2 regions of the Enterobacter sp. ECC-219 genome follow, and region 1 is predicted to be linked to the other one. Evidence: predicted binding sites of a transcription regulator. Region 1 holds the regulator's gene; the other holds the start of a gene.
The links. The regulator PurR, encoded in region 1, represses purine synthesis genes. The targets are predictions, from matches to a motif close to CANGCAAACGTTTGCNTG.
Positions count from the first base shown of each region.

Region 2: V1603_RS10965 (amino acid aminotransferase) is a predicted target of PurR. The motif match lies at 3,237-3,254, and genes of this name have one in related genera.

Region 1 is NZ_CP143680.1:2,768,950-2,776,896, forward strand. Features, by position in the region: gene V1603_RS13160 (riboflavin synthase subunit alpha) at 1-597, shown strand, start outside; gene cfa (cyclopropane fatty acyl phospholipid synthase) at 629-1,777, opposite strand; gene punC (purine nucleoside transporter PunC) at 2,076-3,266, opposite strand; gene punR (DNA-binding transcriptional activator PunR) at 3,381-4,292, shown strand; gene purR (HTH-type transcriptional repressor PurR) at 4,310-5,335, opposite strand; gene V1603_RS13185 (YnhF family membrane protein) at 5,633-5,722, shown strand; gene V1603_RS13190 (MFS transporter) at 5,886-7,052, shown strand; gene sodB (superoxide dismutase [Fe]) at 7,090-7,671, opposite strand; gene V1603_RS13200 (C40 family peptidase) at 7,794-7,947, opposite strand, start outside.
Region 2 is NZ_CP143680.1:2,344,874-2,352,820, reverse strand. Features, by position in the region: gene asnS (asparagine--tRNA ligase) at 1-1,394, shown strand, start outside; gene V1603_RS10970 (porin) at 2,000-3,133, shown strand; gene V1603_RS10965 (amino acid aminotransferase) at 3,318-4,508, shown strand; gene V1603_RS10960 (MBL fold metallo-hydrolase) at 4,557-5,204, opposite strand; gene V1603_RS10955 (YcbK family protein) at 5,225-5,776, opposite strand; gene ldtD (L,D-transpeptidase) at 5,951-7,774, opposite strand.

The DNA of each region.
Region 1 (7,947 bases):
GATGAAAAACCTAATTTTCGTACGCATGTTGTAGAGCTGCCGGAATATATGCTTGATGGCATCGAAACCGGCGCCTCGGTTGCCCATAACGGCTGCTGCCTGACCGTCACCGAAATTAATGGCAACCAGATCAGCTTTGATTTAATGAAAGAGACGCTGCGTATTACCAACCTGGGCGAGCTGGTGGTGGGGGACACCGTCAACGTTGAGCGGGCGGCGAAGTTCAGCGATGAGATTGGCGGCCACCTGATGTCCGGGCATATCATGACCACCGCCGAAGTGGCGAAAATCGTGACCTCGGAAAATAACCGACAAATCTGGTTTAAAATGCAGGATCCTTCATTAATGAAATACATCCTCTATAAAGGGTTTATTGGCATTGATGGGATTAGTCTGACGGTGGGAGAAGTGACGCCAACCCGTTTTTGCGTGCATTTAATTCCTGAAACGCTGCAGCGCACCACGCTGGGTTCGAAAAAACTGGGGCATCGCGTGAATATCGAAATCGATCCGCAAACCCAGGCGGTTGTCGATACCGTTGAGCGCGTGCTGGCCGCCAAAGAAGCCGCAATAATAAAGACCGCAGAAGAAGAATAAAAAATACCCCCGGCAAGCCGGGGGTATTTTTCTAGCGTGCGACCCGCAAGCCGTGTTCAATCCCTCGGCTGAAAACAACCTGCCAGAGCTGAATATCGCGCGCGCGAAACGCCCCCGCGCAGGCATTCAGATAATAGCTAAACATCCGCTTGAATCGTTCAGAATAGTTGTCCGCAATTTCAGGCCAGGCTTCCTGAAAACGCGCATGCCAGGCCATTAACGTGGTGTCGTAATCCGCGCCGAAGTTATGCCAGTCTTCCATCACGAAATGGGATTCGCTGGCGTTGGCAATCTGGCGAACGGACGGTAAACAGCCATTCGGAAAGATGTATTTGTTGATCCACGGGTCGACGTTATTGTCGGTCCGCTTCGAGCCGATGGTATGCAGCAGGAAGATGCCGTCCGGTTTCAGATTACGGTCCACCACCTCAAAATAGGTGTCGTAGTTTTTTGGCCCCACGTGCTCGAACATGCCGACGGAAACGATCCGGTCGAACTGCTCGTTCAGGTCACGGTAGTCCTGCAGCCGGATATCCACATCAAGATCCTGACAGCGCTCTCGCGCCATTTTTTGCTGTTCCGCTGAGATCGTCACGCCGACCACGCTGACGCCGTAGTGCTTCGCCATAAAATACGCCAGCCCGCCCCAGCCGCAGCCGATATCCAGCACGCGCATGCCGGGCTGTAGCTGCAATTTCTCGCTAATCAGGCGCAGTTTGGCCTGTTGAGCCTCTTCAAGCGTCGACGCCTCTTTCCAGTAGGCGCAGGAGTATTGCATGAAGGGGTCCAGCATGCGGCTGAACAGATCGTTGCCGAGATCGTAATGCTCTTTGCCGACGATCCACGCACGTTTTTTACTTTGCAGATTAAACAGGCGGGCAGAGGCGACACGCAGGGTGTCTTTCAGATTGCGAGGGAGCTGTTTTTCCAGACCGGCACGCAGCACGCTGGCGAAAAAGGTATCCAGCCGTTCGCACTCCCACCAGCCGTCCATATAGCTTTCTCCCAGACCTAACGATCCCTCCCGCAACACGCGTTTATAAAAATCGGGATGTTTAACCTGAGGATCGGATGGCGATGATCCATTGATAGTGATGCCTGCCCGACCTAACAGTTCACTGACGATCCGGGACCAGTTATCGTCCGGAACGCTGACTTCTTCTATACACGATGAACTCATAGCTTCTCCATCACCCTACTGTGATCAGAACCTTAAAACAGCGTAGACGCTTTTTTTGGTTTGTGAGAAATCTCACGGTAAATACCGCGAGGCTAGTATCCGACGTAGAACAGAGGAAGGGAGATAACCCTTGCCGAAATGCCTTCCATGGTAAAACGGGAGCACTCCGGCTCCCGTTAACACTTAATATTTATCGTATTTAATCGAACCAAATTTAGTATAGGCCTCAAAATTTGGTGATTCAATAGAAAATTCTTAGCAACCTAATCACTGAAAATTAACATAGTTCCTGGTGCGATCAGGCGTGCGAGGTTTCAACCTGGGTACTCTCATCCTGCGCGGCAGCCTGCATGCGATAGCCTATGACGGCCAGCGCAACGGTAGCCAGCATTACGCTGGTTGTCGTCAGCAGCGGCGTGGCAATCAGCGCTGAGACTACCAGACTTGCCAGGAAGCACAGCTCCAGTTGCAGGGTGTTCTGCAGCGCGGCCGCGCGGCCTGTCGCCTGCGGGAACGGACGCAGCGCCTGCGCCACAACAATAGGGTAGATCGCCCCGTTCGCGACGGCCATCACGCAGAATGGAATCAAAATTTCGGCCAGACCGGCACCCGGAATAAAGCCAACGGCCCAGGTCCCGATGACGCTCAGCGCATACAGCACCAGCAGCCATGGCAGCATCTGCTGACCTTCCCACTTTTGCAGCGCCGCGCGGCAGCCATACCCGCCCACCAGGAACGCGATAGTCTGTGGAACATAGCTCAGGCCGATGGCTGCCGGGCTGTAGCCCATATCGTGCAGAATGAACGGCGAACCGGTGAGCCACGCGAAGAAGCTTGCCGAGCAGGCGGCATAGATCAGAACGTTGCCGCGATACGCTTTGGTGCTGAGCAAGGAAGTGAAGGTGATCGGCTTCGCGTCTGCGTGCACCTCTTTTTTATGCGCGGGCTTGAGGGCGAATGCCGGCAGCATCAGCACCAGCGTGATGGCAAACAGCGTGGCAAAGATGGCCTGCCAGTCAAAGTGCGCGAGGATCCAACTACCCAGCAGCGGAGCAAGGGCAGGTGAAAGCCCTACCAGCGGCATAATGGTGGCGAAAATACGGTTGGTGCGGTTTGCCGGGTAGTAGTCGGTGACAAGCGCCTGCCAGGTCACGGCAGCGGCACAGACGCCGACCGCCTGAACAAACCGCAGTGCCAGCAGCCAGGTGGCATCGCGCACCCATAGCATCCCCAGACAGCCCACGGCAAAAATGGCCAGACCCAGCAGCAGTACCGGTTTACGGCCAAAGCGATCCGAAAGCGGTCCCCAGAGCAGCTGCGCGAAGGCAAAACCGGCAAGGAACAGGCTCAGGCTGGCGCTGATGGCGGCAGCAGGGGTTTGCAAATCTTCCTGCATGGCGGCGAAAGCCGGCAGGTACATATCGGTGGCCAAAAAGCCCAGCACGCTTAAGCCGCCGAGCCAGACTAAAAAACCTTTCCTGGGTTGCACTGTTTTATTCTCCTGAGGAGGCAGGTATACGTTGGCGCTGAGTGTAGGGAGTGCAAAGCCGCTTGTGAAACGCTAATATTTGGCGGGTGCATTCAAATTTTTTGCAGGCAGAAAATGTGGTCAGATTATTCTCTTGAAGTGGTCGATGCTGTCGCGCGTAACGGCAGCTTTAGCGGGGCGGCGCAGGAGCTACATCGCGTCCCTTCGGCTATCAGCTATACCGTACGTCAGCTTGAGGAGTGGCTGGCGGTACCGCTGTTTGAACGGCGGCATCGTGATGTGGAATTAACGCCTGCAGGGGCGTGGTTTTTGAAGGAAGGGCGTTCTGTTATCAAAAAAATGCAGATCACCCGCGAGCAGTGCCAGCAGATCGCGAACGGCTGGCGGGGACACCTTTCCATTGCGGTGGATAACATCGTTAAGCCCGAGCGCACCCGGCAGATGATTGTCGATTTCTACCGTCATTTTTCTGACGTCGAACTGTGGGTTTCGCAGGAGGTGTTCAACGGCGTCTGGGATGCGCTGGCGGACGGCAGGGCAGAGATGGCCATTGGGGCCACGCAGGCGATCCCGGTCGGGGGGCGTTACGCCTTTCGCGATATGGGTATGCTGAGCTGGAAATGCGTGGTGGCAAGCGATCATCCGCTGGCGAAGATGGGAGGGCCGCTGAGCGATGATACGCTGCGCGGCTGGCCGTCGCTGGTGCTGGAGGATACCTCCCGCTCGCTGCCCAAGCGTATCACCTGGCTTTTGGACAACCAGCGGCGGGTGGTGGCCCCTGACTGGGAATCGTCGGCGACGTGCCTCAGCGCCGGGCTCTGCGTCGCGATGGTACCCGTTCATTTTGCGCGACCGCGAATCGACACCGGTGAGTGGGTTGAGCTGGCCCTGGAGAATCCGTTCCCGGATGCGGCCTGCTGCCTCACCTGGCAACAAAATGATGTTTCGCCGGCGATGGCCTGGCTTCTGGATTATCTGGGGGACAGCGAAACGCTTAACCGGGAGTGGCTGAGGGAGCCAGCCTGACTGGCTCCGCAATGAGATTAACGACGGTAGTCGCGGAACGGGCCATCCGCAACGGAACGGCGTTCGATAAGGCGAGGGTGAACTTCAATGGACTGCGACTCTTCACGTTTGTTGACGATCCTGTCCAGCAGCATATTGAAGGCGGTTTCACCCAGCGAATCTTTCGGCTGGTGAATGGTGGTCAACGCTGGCGTGAAGAAGCGCGCGTTGCGCACGTTGTCATACCCGATCACGGAGATGTCCTGCGGGACGCGCAGACCCAGCTCATCGGCCGCACAGAGGGCGCCCATCGCCATGATGTCCCCCCCGCAGAAGACGGCGGTCGGGCGGTGCGGCTGGGAGACGATCTGCTGCATCGCGCGGTAGCCTGATTCCGGCTCAAAGTCGCCCTGCACGATCCAATTTTCCGGCACGGTAATCAGCGCTTCTTCCATCGCTTTCATAAAGCCGGCCAGACGGCCCGCGCCGGTGTTGCGCTCCAGCGGACCCGGGATCACGCCAATCTCGCGATGGCCGCGCTCAATCAGATAACGGCCGGCCATATAGCCGCCCTCAAAGGCGTTATCGATAACCGAATCGGTGAAATCCGCGCGCGCTTCGCCCCAGTCCATCACCACCATCGGAATATGGCGATACTCTTCCAGCATCGACAGCACGGATTCCGGGTACTCGGAACACATTACCAGCAGGCCATCCACGCGCTTTTGCGCCATCATCGACAGGTAGGCGCGCTGTTTTTCAATGCTGTTCCATGCGTTGCCGAGAATCAGGGTATAGCCTTTCTGGAAGCAGTTTTTCTCCACCGCTTCAATGATCTCGGCAAAATAGGCCGCTTCACTGCTGGTCGCCAGTAATCCAATGGACTTGGTGTGATTGACCTTGAGGCTGCGCGCAACCGCGCTTGGCGAATAGTGCAGCTCTTTGATCGCTGCCCAGACCGCGTTGCGCGTCTCTTCCGCCACGAAGCGGGTTTTGTTAATTACATGTGATACGGTTGTAGTGGAAACGTTTGCGCGTTTTGCTACGTCTTTAATTGTTGCCATTAAATGTCACTCCAGACCATATCCTAAGCTCCTGAAAAACTTGAAGGTAAACGTTTGCCTTCTCTCACCCTTATCACGCAATTTTGGATTGCGGCACGCCAGGAAAACGACACGGGACGTCAGGAGGGGGTCAATGGCCGGTACGCTAATAAATTTAGCGTGGAATTTTGGCCTATCTTGATGAAAAGGGGAAGAGGTAAAGTGGTTATCAGTATAAATCCAGGAAGATTTTTGACGGAATCTGTGCAAAAATGAGCAAGCTCACTTTTCGTGGGGGGATTAAAAGGAGAAAAATTGATGAGTTCCGATCTGAAGTTTTCGCTGTTCACCACCGTTGTTGTGCTGGCTCTGATTGTCGCGGCCGGTCTGACGGCTGCGCTGCACTGATTTACGCGGAGGGAGAGCCTTCTCCCTCCCCATCGCCGCGATTGTTACTTCTCTGGCAAAAATCTTTTGCCATTTTGTTAACTTCTCATTTTTTGTGATTGATGTCATGCTTTCCGCTTCTTTGTTCTGTGTCACCACATGACACGGCATCCGGAGTTGACGCATGAAAATCAATTTTCCCCTGCTGGCCCTGGCGATTGGCGCTTTTGGGATTGGCACCACTGAATTCTCCCCGATGGGGTTACTGCCTGTTATTGCCCGGGGCGTAGACGTCTCGATCCCTGCGGCAGGCATGTTAATCAGCGCCTACGCCATCGGCGTGATGGTGGGGGCGCCGCTGATGACGCTTCTGCTTTCTCACCGGGCGCGCCGCAATGCGCTGATTTTCCTGATGGCGATTTTCACTCTGGGCAACGTGCTTTCGGCCATTTCGCCGGACTACACCACCCTGATGCTGTCGCGCATTCTGACCAGCCTGAACCACGGCGCGTTCTTTGGGCTGGGCTCGGTCGTGGCCGCAAGCGTAGTGCCAAAACACAAGCAGGCAAGCGCTGTAGCGACCATGTTTATGGGGCTGACGATTGCCAACATTGGCGGGGTGCCGGCGGCAACCTGGCTGGGGGAAGCGATCGGCTGGCGTATGTCCTTCCTGGCGACGGCCGGGCTGGGCGTGGTCGCAATGGTGGCGTTGTTCTTCTCTCTGCCGAAAGGAAGAGCAGGAGAACGTCCGGAAGTGCGTAAAGAGCTGGCGGTGCTGATGCGCCCGCAGGTGCTCTCCGCGCTGCTCACCACGGTGCTGGGGGCAGGGGCGATGTTTACCCTCTACACCTATATTTCACCGGTGCTGCACGATATCACCCACGCAACGCCTCTTTTCGTTACCGCGATGCTGGTGCTGATTGGCGTCGGCTTCTCGATCGGCAACTATCTCGGCGGGAAATTTGCTGACCGTTCCGTGAGCGGGACGCTGAAAGGCTTCTTAACCCTGCTGATTGTCATTATGGTTGCTATCCCGTGGCTGGCGCGTAATGAGTTCGGAGCGGCGATTGCGATGGTCGTCTGGGGGGCCGCAACCTTTGCCGTGGTGCCGCCGCTGCAGATGCGCGTGATGCGTGTCGCCCATGAGGCGCCGGGCCTCTCGTCTTCCGTGAATATCGGGGCGTTCAATCTCGGCAATGCGCTGGGCGCAGCTGCCGGAGGTGCCGTGATTTCAGGTGGTCTGGGGTACAGTTTTGTGCCGGTGATGGGGGCCATTATTGCAGCGCTCGGCCTGCTGCTGGTAATGATGTCCGGCCGTAAACAGCCTGAAGCCGTTTGCACGGCGGAATAAGCAAAAACGCAGAAGGGCGAACCCTTCTGCGTGTCTTTTACGCGGCGAAATTCTTCGCGACAAATTCCCAGTTAACCAGCGCCCAGAAGTGTTCCAGGTAGTTCGGGCGCGCGTTGCGGTAATCAATGTAGTAAGCGTGTTCCCACACGTCCACGGTCATCAGCGGCGTAGCGCTGGTGGTCAGCGGGGTGCCCGCGTTAGACGTGGACACGATAGCCAGTTTGCCATCCGCCTCTTTTACCAGCCACGTCCAGCCAGAACCGAAGTTCTTGATGGCTGCATCGGTAAACTTCGTCTTAAACTCGGCGAAGCTGCCAAAAGCGGCGTTAATCGCGGCCGCCAGCTCACCGGCAGGTTCGCCACCGGCATTGGGTGCCAGGCAGTGCCAGTAGAAGGTGTGGTTCCACACCTGAGCCGCGTTGTTAAAAACGCCACCCTCCGAGCTGCGAACGATCTCTTCCAGCGTTTTGCCTTCGAAATCGGTGCCCTTGATCAGGTTGTTCAGGTTGGTGACGTACGTCTGGTGATGTTTGCCGTAATGATATTCCAGGGTTTCCGCTGAAATGTGCGGTGCCAGGGCGTCTTTTGCATACGGTAGTGCAGGTAATTCGAACGACATTGCTTCTCTCCTTATTGTATTTTGCGTTGCCAATAACCACACAGACAACAGGGACAGGATAGCAAATTGAAAGGGTATGCAAAAGAGGAACTTACCCTGCCACGGATGTGGCAGGGCAGGGATTAGCGAATGGTTTTTGGCGTCATCACGCGACGCGCGCCGACGTAGTGGCGCATCCAGTAGTCTTCACTGAGCGAGGTGATCTGAATATCCTGGCCGCTGCGCGGTGACTGGATGAATTTCCCGTTGCCGACGTAGACGCCGACGTGGTCAGCC
Region 2 (7,947 bases), 420 kb from region 1:
TTGTGCCTGTAGCCGACGTACTCCAGGGCCGTGTCGCCGTTGACCAGGAGGTCACCGTGCGCGGATGGGTGCGTACTCGCCGAGATTCTAAAGCTGGCATCTCCTTCCTTGCCGTCTATGACGGTTCCTGCTTTGATCCTGTACAGGCCGTCATTAATAATTCTCTGCCCAATTACAATGATGACGTTCTGCGCCTGACGACGGGCTGTTCCGTTATCGTCACCGGTGTGGTTGTGGCATCCCCGGGTCAGGGCCAGAGCTTCGAGATCCAGGCCTCTGCCATTGAAGTGACCGGCTGGGTTGAAGATCCGGACACCTATCCGATGGCGGCAAAACGTCACAGCATCGAATACCTGCGTGAAGTGGCGCACCTGCGTCCGCGTACCAACCTGATTGGTGCGGTAGCCCGCGTGCGTCATACGCTGGCCCAGGCGCTGCATCGCTTCTTCGATGAGCAGGGTTATTTCTGGGTGTCTACCCCGCTGATCACCGCATCCGATACGGAAGGTGCAGGCGAAATGTTCCGCGTCTCGACGCTGGACATGGAAAACCTGCCGCGCACGCCGGAAGGTAAAGTGGACTATGACAAAGACTTCTTTGGTAAAGAAGCCTTCCTGACGGTATCCGGCCAGCTCAACGGCGAAACCTACGCCTGTGCGCTGTCTAAGATCTACACCTTCGGCCCAACCTTCCGCGCCGAAAACTCCAACACCAGCCGCCACCTGGCGGAGTTCTGGATGCTGGAACCGGAAGTGGCGTTTGCCGATCTGAATGACGTTGCAGGTCTCGCAGAAGCGATGCTGAAGTACGTCTTCAAAGCGGTTCTGGAAGAGCGTCCTGACGACATGAAATTCTTCGCAGAGCGCGTAGACAGCGATGCGGTGGCGCGTCTGGAGCGTTTCGTCTCCGCCGACTTTGCGCAGGTGGACTATACCGACGCGGTAGCGATCCTTGAAAAATGCGGTGAGAAGTTCGAGAACCCGGTTTACTGGGGCGTCGATCTGGCGTCTGAACACGAACGCTATCTCGCCGAGAAACATTTCAAAGCGCCGGTTGTCGTTAAAAACTACCCGAAAGACATTAAGGCCTTCTATATGCGTCTTAACGAAGACGGGAAAACCGTGGCAGCGATGGACGTACTGGCGCCGGGCATCGGTGAAATCATCGGTGGTTCTCAGCGTGAAGAACGTCTGGACGTGCTTGACGCGCGCATGGAAGAGATGGGTCTCAACCCTGCGGACTACAGCTGGTATCGCGATCTGCGCCGTTATGGCACCGTTCCGCACGCAGGGTTCGGTCTGGGCTTCGAGCGTCTGATCGCCTACGTAACCGGTGTTCAGAACGTGCGTGACGTGATTCCGTTCCCGCGTACTCCGCGCAACGCCAGCTTCTAAGTAACACAACAGACAATGGCCAGCATTTGCTGGCCATTATTTTATTCTGCCTTGTCAGTTTTTGTCAGCGTAAAGTCAGCGTTTATAAACCACTACCCCGTCACAACCACTACCTGTTACGTTTTGTTTCCGCGAAATATCCAGCCACAAAAAATAAACCTCAGTCTTATTGCGATTATTACAGCCTGAAGTAATAGCACAAATTTCAACCAATTTTTCAGCCATCCAGAAGTCTTTCTATGGTCATAAGAAAAAACGAGTCGTTTAACTTTCGTTTATAGGAATTGCCTTTATTCAAATTAAACATAAGGAATTCATATATATAGGAAAGGTGCTGTTGCTTAGTTCGCCAGGCCGCTCTGAAATTTGAGATGGTTCACAAAGTTCCTAAAAATACATATTTAGTTACACATATTTTCTTTCTGTAACTCAATCTTGAGAATTGTAGCACTTTCAGGCTAGCGAAACGCTTCGGTGAATGGAAAGATGCCTGTCAGATACATAAAGACACCTAACTCTCATCAATAGTTCCGGAAATATTTATTGACAGAATTTATTGACGGCAGTGGCGAGTGTCATAAAAAAACCAATGAGGGTAATAAATAATGATGAAGCGCAATATTCTGGCAGTGGTAATCCCTGCCCTGCTGGTAGCCGGTGCAGCTAACGCTGCAGAAATCTATAACAAGAACGGCAACAAACTGGATCTGTACGGAAAAATTAACGCTGAGCGTGATTTCGTTACCAACGGCGATAATACCAACAACGCAGACTCCACCTACGCGCAGATCGGTTTCAAAGGCGAAACTCAGATCAACGACCAACTGACCGGTTATGGCCAGTGGGAATACCGTGCACTGGCCAGCTCAGCTGAAAGTGAGCAGTCTTCAAACAACTCTACCCGTACTCGTCTGGCTTTCGCGGGTCTGAAAATGGCTGACGCTGGCAGCATCGACTATGGCCGTAACTACGGCATCGTATACGATGTTGAGTCTTACACCGACATGGCGCCAACCTGGTCCGGCGAAACCTGGGGCGGTGGTTATGTTGATAACTACATGACCAGCCGTTCTACTGGCCTGCTGACCTACCGTAACAGCGATTTCTTCGGTCTGGTTGATGGTCTGAGCTTCGGTATCCAGTACCAGGCTAAAAACGAGCGTGCTGATCTGCGTCGTGCCAACGGCGACGGTGTTGGTTACTCTGTGGGTTACGACTTCGGCGGTGGCTTTGGTCTGACCGGCGCATACAGTAATGCTAACCGTACTCTCGACCAGAAAGCTGATGGCAAAGGCGACAAAGCTGAAGCATGGGCAATCGGTGGTAAATACGATGCTAACAGCCTGTATCTGGCAGCTGTGTACGCAGAAACTCGCAACATGAGCATCCTGGGTAACAGCACCGGTTCCAATACTCCGGATGCTAATGGTGACGTGTTCAACGTAGCGAACAAAACCCAGAACTTCGAAGTTATCGCTCAGTACCAGTTCGATTTCGGCCTGCGTCCATCCCTGTCCTACGTGCAGAGTAAAGGTAAAAACCTGAACACCGTAGCCGGCGGCGATGCAGATCTGGCTAAATACGTTGAAGTAGGCGCAACTTACTACTTCAATAAAAACTTCAACGTGTCTGCTGACTACCGTATCAACCTGATCGACGAAGATCAGGCCAAGCGCACTGGCGGCGGCTGGGTTGGTACCGACGACCAACTGGGTCTGGCTGCAGTTTACCAGTTCTAATCAGAACACCACTTTGTTATATGCATAATGAACAGGGCTTCGGCCCTGTTTTTTTATGCCTGACAGAAAATAATGGCGACTTTTGAAAAGCCGCACGCTTTTCGTCGCAAACGGTTGGCATTTTGTAAATCTACCGTTAACCTGATAGCGGATTTCACTTCTGTAATCACAATGGAACTTCGTCATGTTTGAGAACATTACCGCCGCTCCTGCCGACCCTATTCTGGGCCTGGCCGATCTGTTTCGTGCCGACGACCGCCCTGGCAAAATCAACCTGGGTATTGGTGTATATAAAGATGAAACCGGCAAAACTCCGGTACTGACCAGCGTTAAGAAAGCCGAGCAGTATCTGCTGGAAAATGAAACCACCAAAAACTACCTCGGTATTGATGGTATCCCTGAATTTGGTCGCTGCACCCAGGAGCTGCTGTTCGGTAAAGGCAGCGCAATTGTGAGTGACAAACGTGCGCGCACGGCGCAGACCCCTGGTGGTACCGGCGCGCTGCGCGTGGCGGCGGATTTCCTTGCGAAAAACACCTCTGTTAAGCGCATATGGGTGAGCAACCCAAGCTGGCCGAACCACAAGAGCGTGTTTAATTCTGCGGGCCTGGAAGTGCGCGAATATGCATACTACGACGCGGCAAACCACGCTCTGGACTTTGACGGCCTGCTTTCAAGTCTGAGCGAAGCGCAGGCGGGTGACGTGGTGCTGTTCCACGGCTGCTGCCACAACCCGACCGGTATCGATCCAACGCTTGAGCAGTGGGAACACCTGGCGAAGCTCTCCGTTGAGAAAGGCTGGCTGCCGCTGTTTGACTTTGCTTACCAGGGCTTCGCCCGCGGTCTGGAAGAAGATGCCGAAGGCCTGCGCGCGTTCGCAGCCGTGCATCAGGAGCTGATCGTTGCAAGCTCCTACTCCAAGAACTTTGGTCTGTACAATGAGCGTGTAGGTGCCTGTACGCTGGTTGCGGCTAACGATGAAACCGCCGATCGCGCCTTCAGCCAGATGAAATCCGTTATTCGCGCTAACTACTCTAACCCGCCGGCACACGGTGCGTCTGTTGTTGCGACCATTCTGAGCAACGATGCGCTGCGCGCGATCTGGGAACAAGAGCTGAACGATATGCGTCAGCGTATCCAGCGCATGCGCCTGCTGTTTGTGAACACCCTGGCTGAGAAAGGCGCAGACCGCGACTTCAGCTTCATCATCAAACAGAACGGCATGTTCTCGTTCAGCGGCCTAACCAAAGAGCAGGTTCTGCGTCTGCGCGAAGAGTTCGGCGTATACGCCGTAGCCTCTGGCCGCGTGAACGTTGCAGGCATGACCCCTGACAACATGGCGCCACTGTGCGAAGCGATTGTCGCCGTCCTGTAATAGCGCCCACAAAAAAGCCTGCGCTAAGCAGGCTTTTTTTTATGCTGGTTACCAGACAGGCATTTCATCCTGAAGGAACGGGTTATGGAGCCGTTCATAGCCCAGCGTCGACATCGGACCGTGTCCTGCGATAAACGTTACGTCATCACCCAGCGGCAATAACTTCTGTTTGATCGACTGAATCAGCTGCCCGTGGTCGCCACGCGGAAAATCGCTGCGTCCTACGCCACCTTTGAAAATCACATCGCCGGATATCAGCAGACGGGACTGGTCGTCAAAGAAGACGATATGGCCTGGCGTATGCCCAGGACAATGCAACACCTGTAAAGTCACATTCCCTACGTTAACGCGCTCTCCTTCGTTCAGCCAACGATCGGGCGTCAAAGGCAGACACTCATCAAGGCCAAACATGCGGCTTTGGGCGGGTAACCCCTGCAGCCAGAACTCATCCTCTTTTTCCGGGCCGATAATCGGCACACCGTAGTATTTAGCCAGTTCAGCCGCTGCACCCACATGGTCGAGGTGACCATGCGTCAGTAAAATCTGCATCAGCGTCACGCCGCTGTCGGCAACTTCCTGCTTGATTTTCTCAGCGTCACCGCCGGGATCGACAAGCGCGGCCAGTTTGGTTTGTTCGCACCAGATTAATGAACAGTTCTGGGAGAACGCGGTAACCGGAATAATACGATAGTTCATACTGCTCCTGTGTTTCGTTATTACCAGTGCCGAACCGGCCCGGTATCAATATGCACAAAGTTGCTACGTGGGTAATATCCTACACCACCAGCGCGCATAGATAACGCGGCTTTGCGAATATTGGCTAACGAAACGCCTTCAATGTGGAAATCCATTGCCTGTCCCTTCGTGTGGTAGCTTTTTTTCGCTACCCCACGGCTATGGGCGCGCAGTTCGTTATTGGTATCAATTGAGCGATAACCAGAAATAAGCTGCACCGGCTTGCTGGTGCCCAGCAGGCCCTGAAGGCGGAAAAGCTGATCAAACAGTCCAGGGTCGATGGCTTTTACTTTATTCGCGCGGAAATCACGGAAAAAATGGTTGAGTCTTGCTAATTCATCCTGAATATAGCCTCTGCCATCGAAAAACTCCGCTTTTAGCGACTCACCGGTGTGAAGATTGCTGAGCGTTAAAACGCGCGGACGAGGTGTCGAGAGGGTGGCAAATGCTGGCGTCGGTAAGATGGCCGCTGCGCCAAGCGCAACACCACCTAACGCCAGCAGCTTGCGGCGATTAGCGTCAAATTTGTCCATGATAATCAGGTCTACAGGTCAAAGAAATCGTAATATGCTTAGCGCACGAAGGGCACCTTAACTGGCAAAACGGGGTACGTCAAGGCGCCCAACCCCAGTGAATACGCGGCTTACAGCGATATTGGCCCCGATTCACCATAACTTACGACAATCATTTTTCCCGAACTGCTTCATTTACCTGATTAATTGTTCCGCTTTTGGCAAAATTTGTGCGCCGGATCGCGCGGTGAGATCATAATTGTAAATATCTGTACGGTACTGAGTGCGCCCGTCTTCGCCCACAAACGCCGTCAGATAGTAAAGATTGACCGGAATGTTGTGGCGAATATTCACGTAGCGCGTATCCCCCTGCTTCAGGGCGTCAGAAATACGCGTATCGTTCCAGCCCGCATCCTGCAACAGCATGTTGGCCAACTCCGAGGCTTTATTCACGCGCACGCAGCCTGAACTCAGTGCCCGGGTATCTTTCTGGAACAGATTATGGTTCGGCGTATCGTGCAGATAGATAGCATCTGAACTCGGCATGTTGAATTTATAGCGTCCAAGCGAGTTATGTGCGCCAGGTGCCTGCTGGAAGCGGAACGGCAGGTTTGATGGCGTGATCGTCGACCAGTCGACCATATAAGGATCGATCGCCTCTTTACTGTTCCAGCCACGCATTACCGTATAGCCATGACGTTCCAGATAACCCGGATCGTTCCAGACCTTAGGCAGAATGTCCTTACGCGCCAGCGTCGGCGGTACGTTCCACGGCGGGTTAACCACCACGTTATTTAACGCGCTGCTCATCATCGGCGTTTTACGATCAGGACGCCCGACAATCACGCGCGAGGCCAGCTTCTCGCTACCATCCTGATAATAGACCAGGGAATAGGCCGGGATGTTAACCATAATGCCGGTTGACAGCGTTCCCGGCAGCAGGCGCAAACGCTGAATATTGAGCGCCAGCACCCCTGCCCGCTGCGCAGGCGATACGTTAAGCCAGTCACGCGTTGACGGGCCAATGACGCCATCGGCTCCTAGCCCCTGAGCGGCCTGGAACTGTTTAACCGCGGCGACCAGTTCGCGATCGTAGGCCGCGGGCTTATTACTCAGGTTAGTGGCCTTGCTCTCTTTCACGGGCGCTGACGGGCTGACCACCGCGCTTTGCGGATCGTCGCCCGGCAAGGCAATCTTCGGCCCGCCATCAAGAATACCGGAGCGTTTCAGGATCTCGCGCAGGGCAGGCACATCGCTGCTCCACTGACCCGGCCGCAGCGTTGCGGTCCCCCGCATTTGCGGCCATGGCCGCGAGTCCCCCACCAGCGCGAGGAGCGACTGGTGCAGGGTGGCATACTGCGGATGCGCCGGCGCGAGGCTGGCAATGAAGCGCGGCAGGTCGCCGTTATCCAGCGCTAATTGCCACTGGTTAATCACCGACAGGGCTGGCGTCGCCAGCTTATAGGGCTTATCGCTGTACAGCCAGCGGTTGCCGTTGACCGGAATACCCGCCACAAACTGCAGGTAGCCCATCATGGCATCGGAAAGGACCACATCTCGCGCCTGACCGGTGACGGCAGGATCGGTTAACAGCTCAACCCACTTCGTAAACTGCGGCTGAAAGCCCGCAATCGCCACTTCCGCCAGCTGCTGCTGGAAGGCGCGCACGGCTTCACGGTTTTCCCACATGGGTTTCATATCGCGGGCAGCATAAAGCAGCGTGAGCTGATTGATATAAGCGGGCGTGTAGCCTGACGGCAGCCCCGTCTGGAGCTGCTGGCTGAGCGATTCGACGTCGATGCCTTCCGGCAACGGCTTAATCCCGGCCATGATGGCCGTTGCCGGAGACTGTTCCAGCGGCTGAGACAATGACGTCGGCTGCGCGCCTGTCGCTGCGGAGCTGTCAGTCGGCACAATTTCAGGCTCGTCGGCCTGGGCGGTTAACAGTGGAGCAAACATCACTGCCAGGCAGAAACTCAGCGCTGACAGCTGACGACCACATTCTTTCTTTAGCAACATCCCTTGCCCCCTGTTTTCACGACATGCCCATTACACTGGGGCTTTTCTTCATTATAGAAAGGCTTATAGGCTGTTGCCTTACCTTATGTAAAGAAGTTTAAAGATAACGCAGCCGCGAGGGGATGTTAAGTTAAATCAGAGTCTCCCCGCATCACAGGATGCGGGGGAAACGA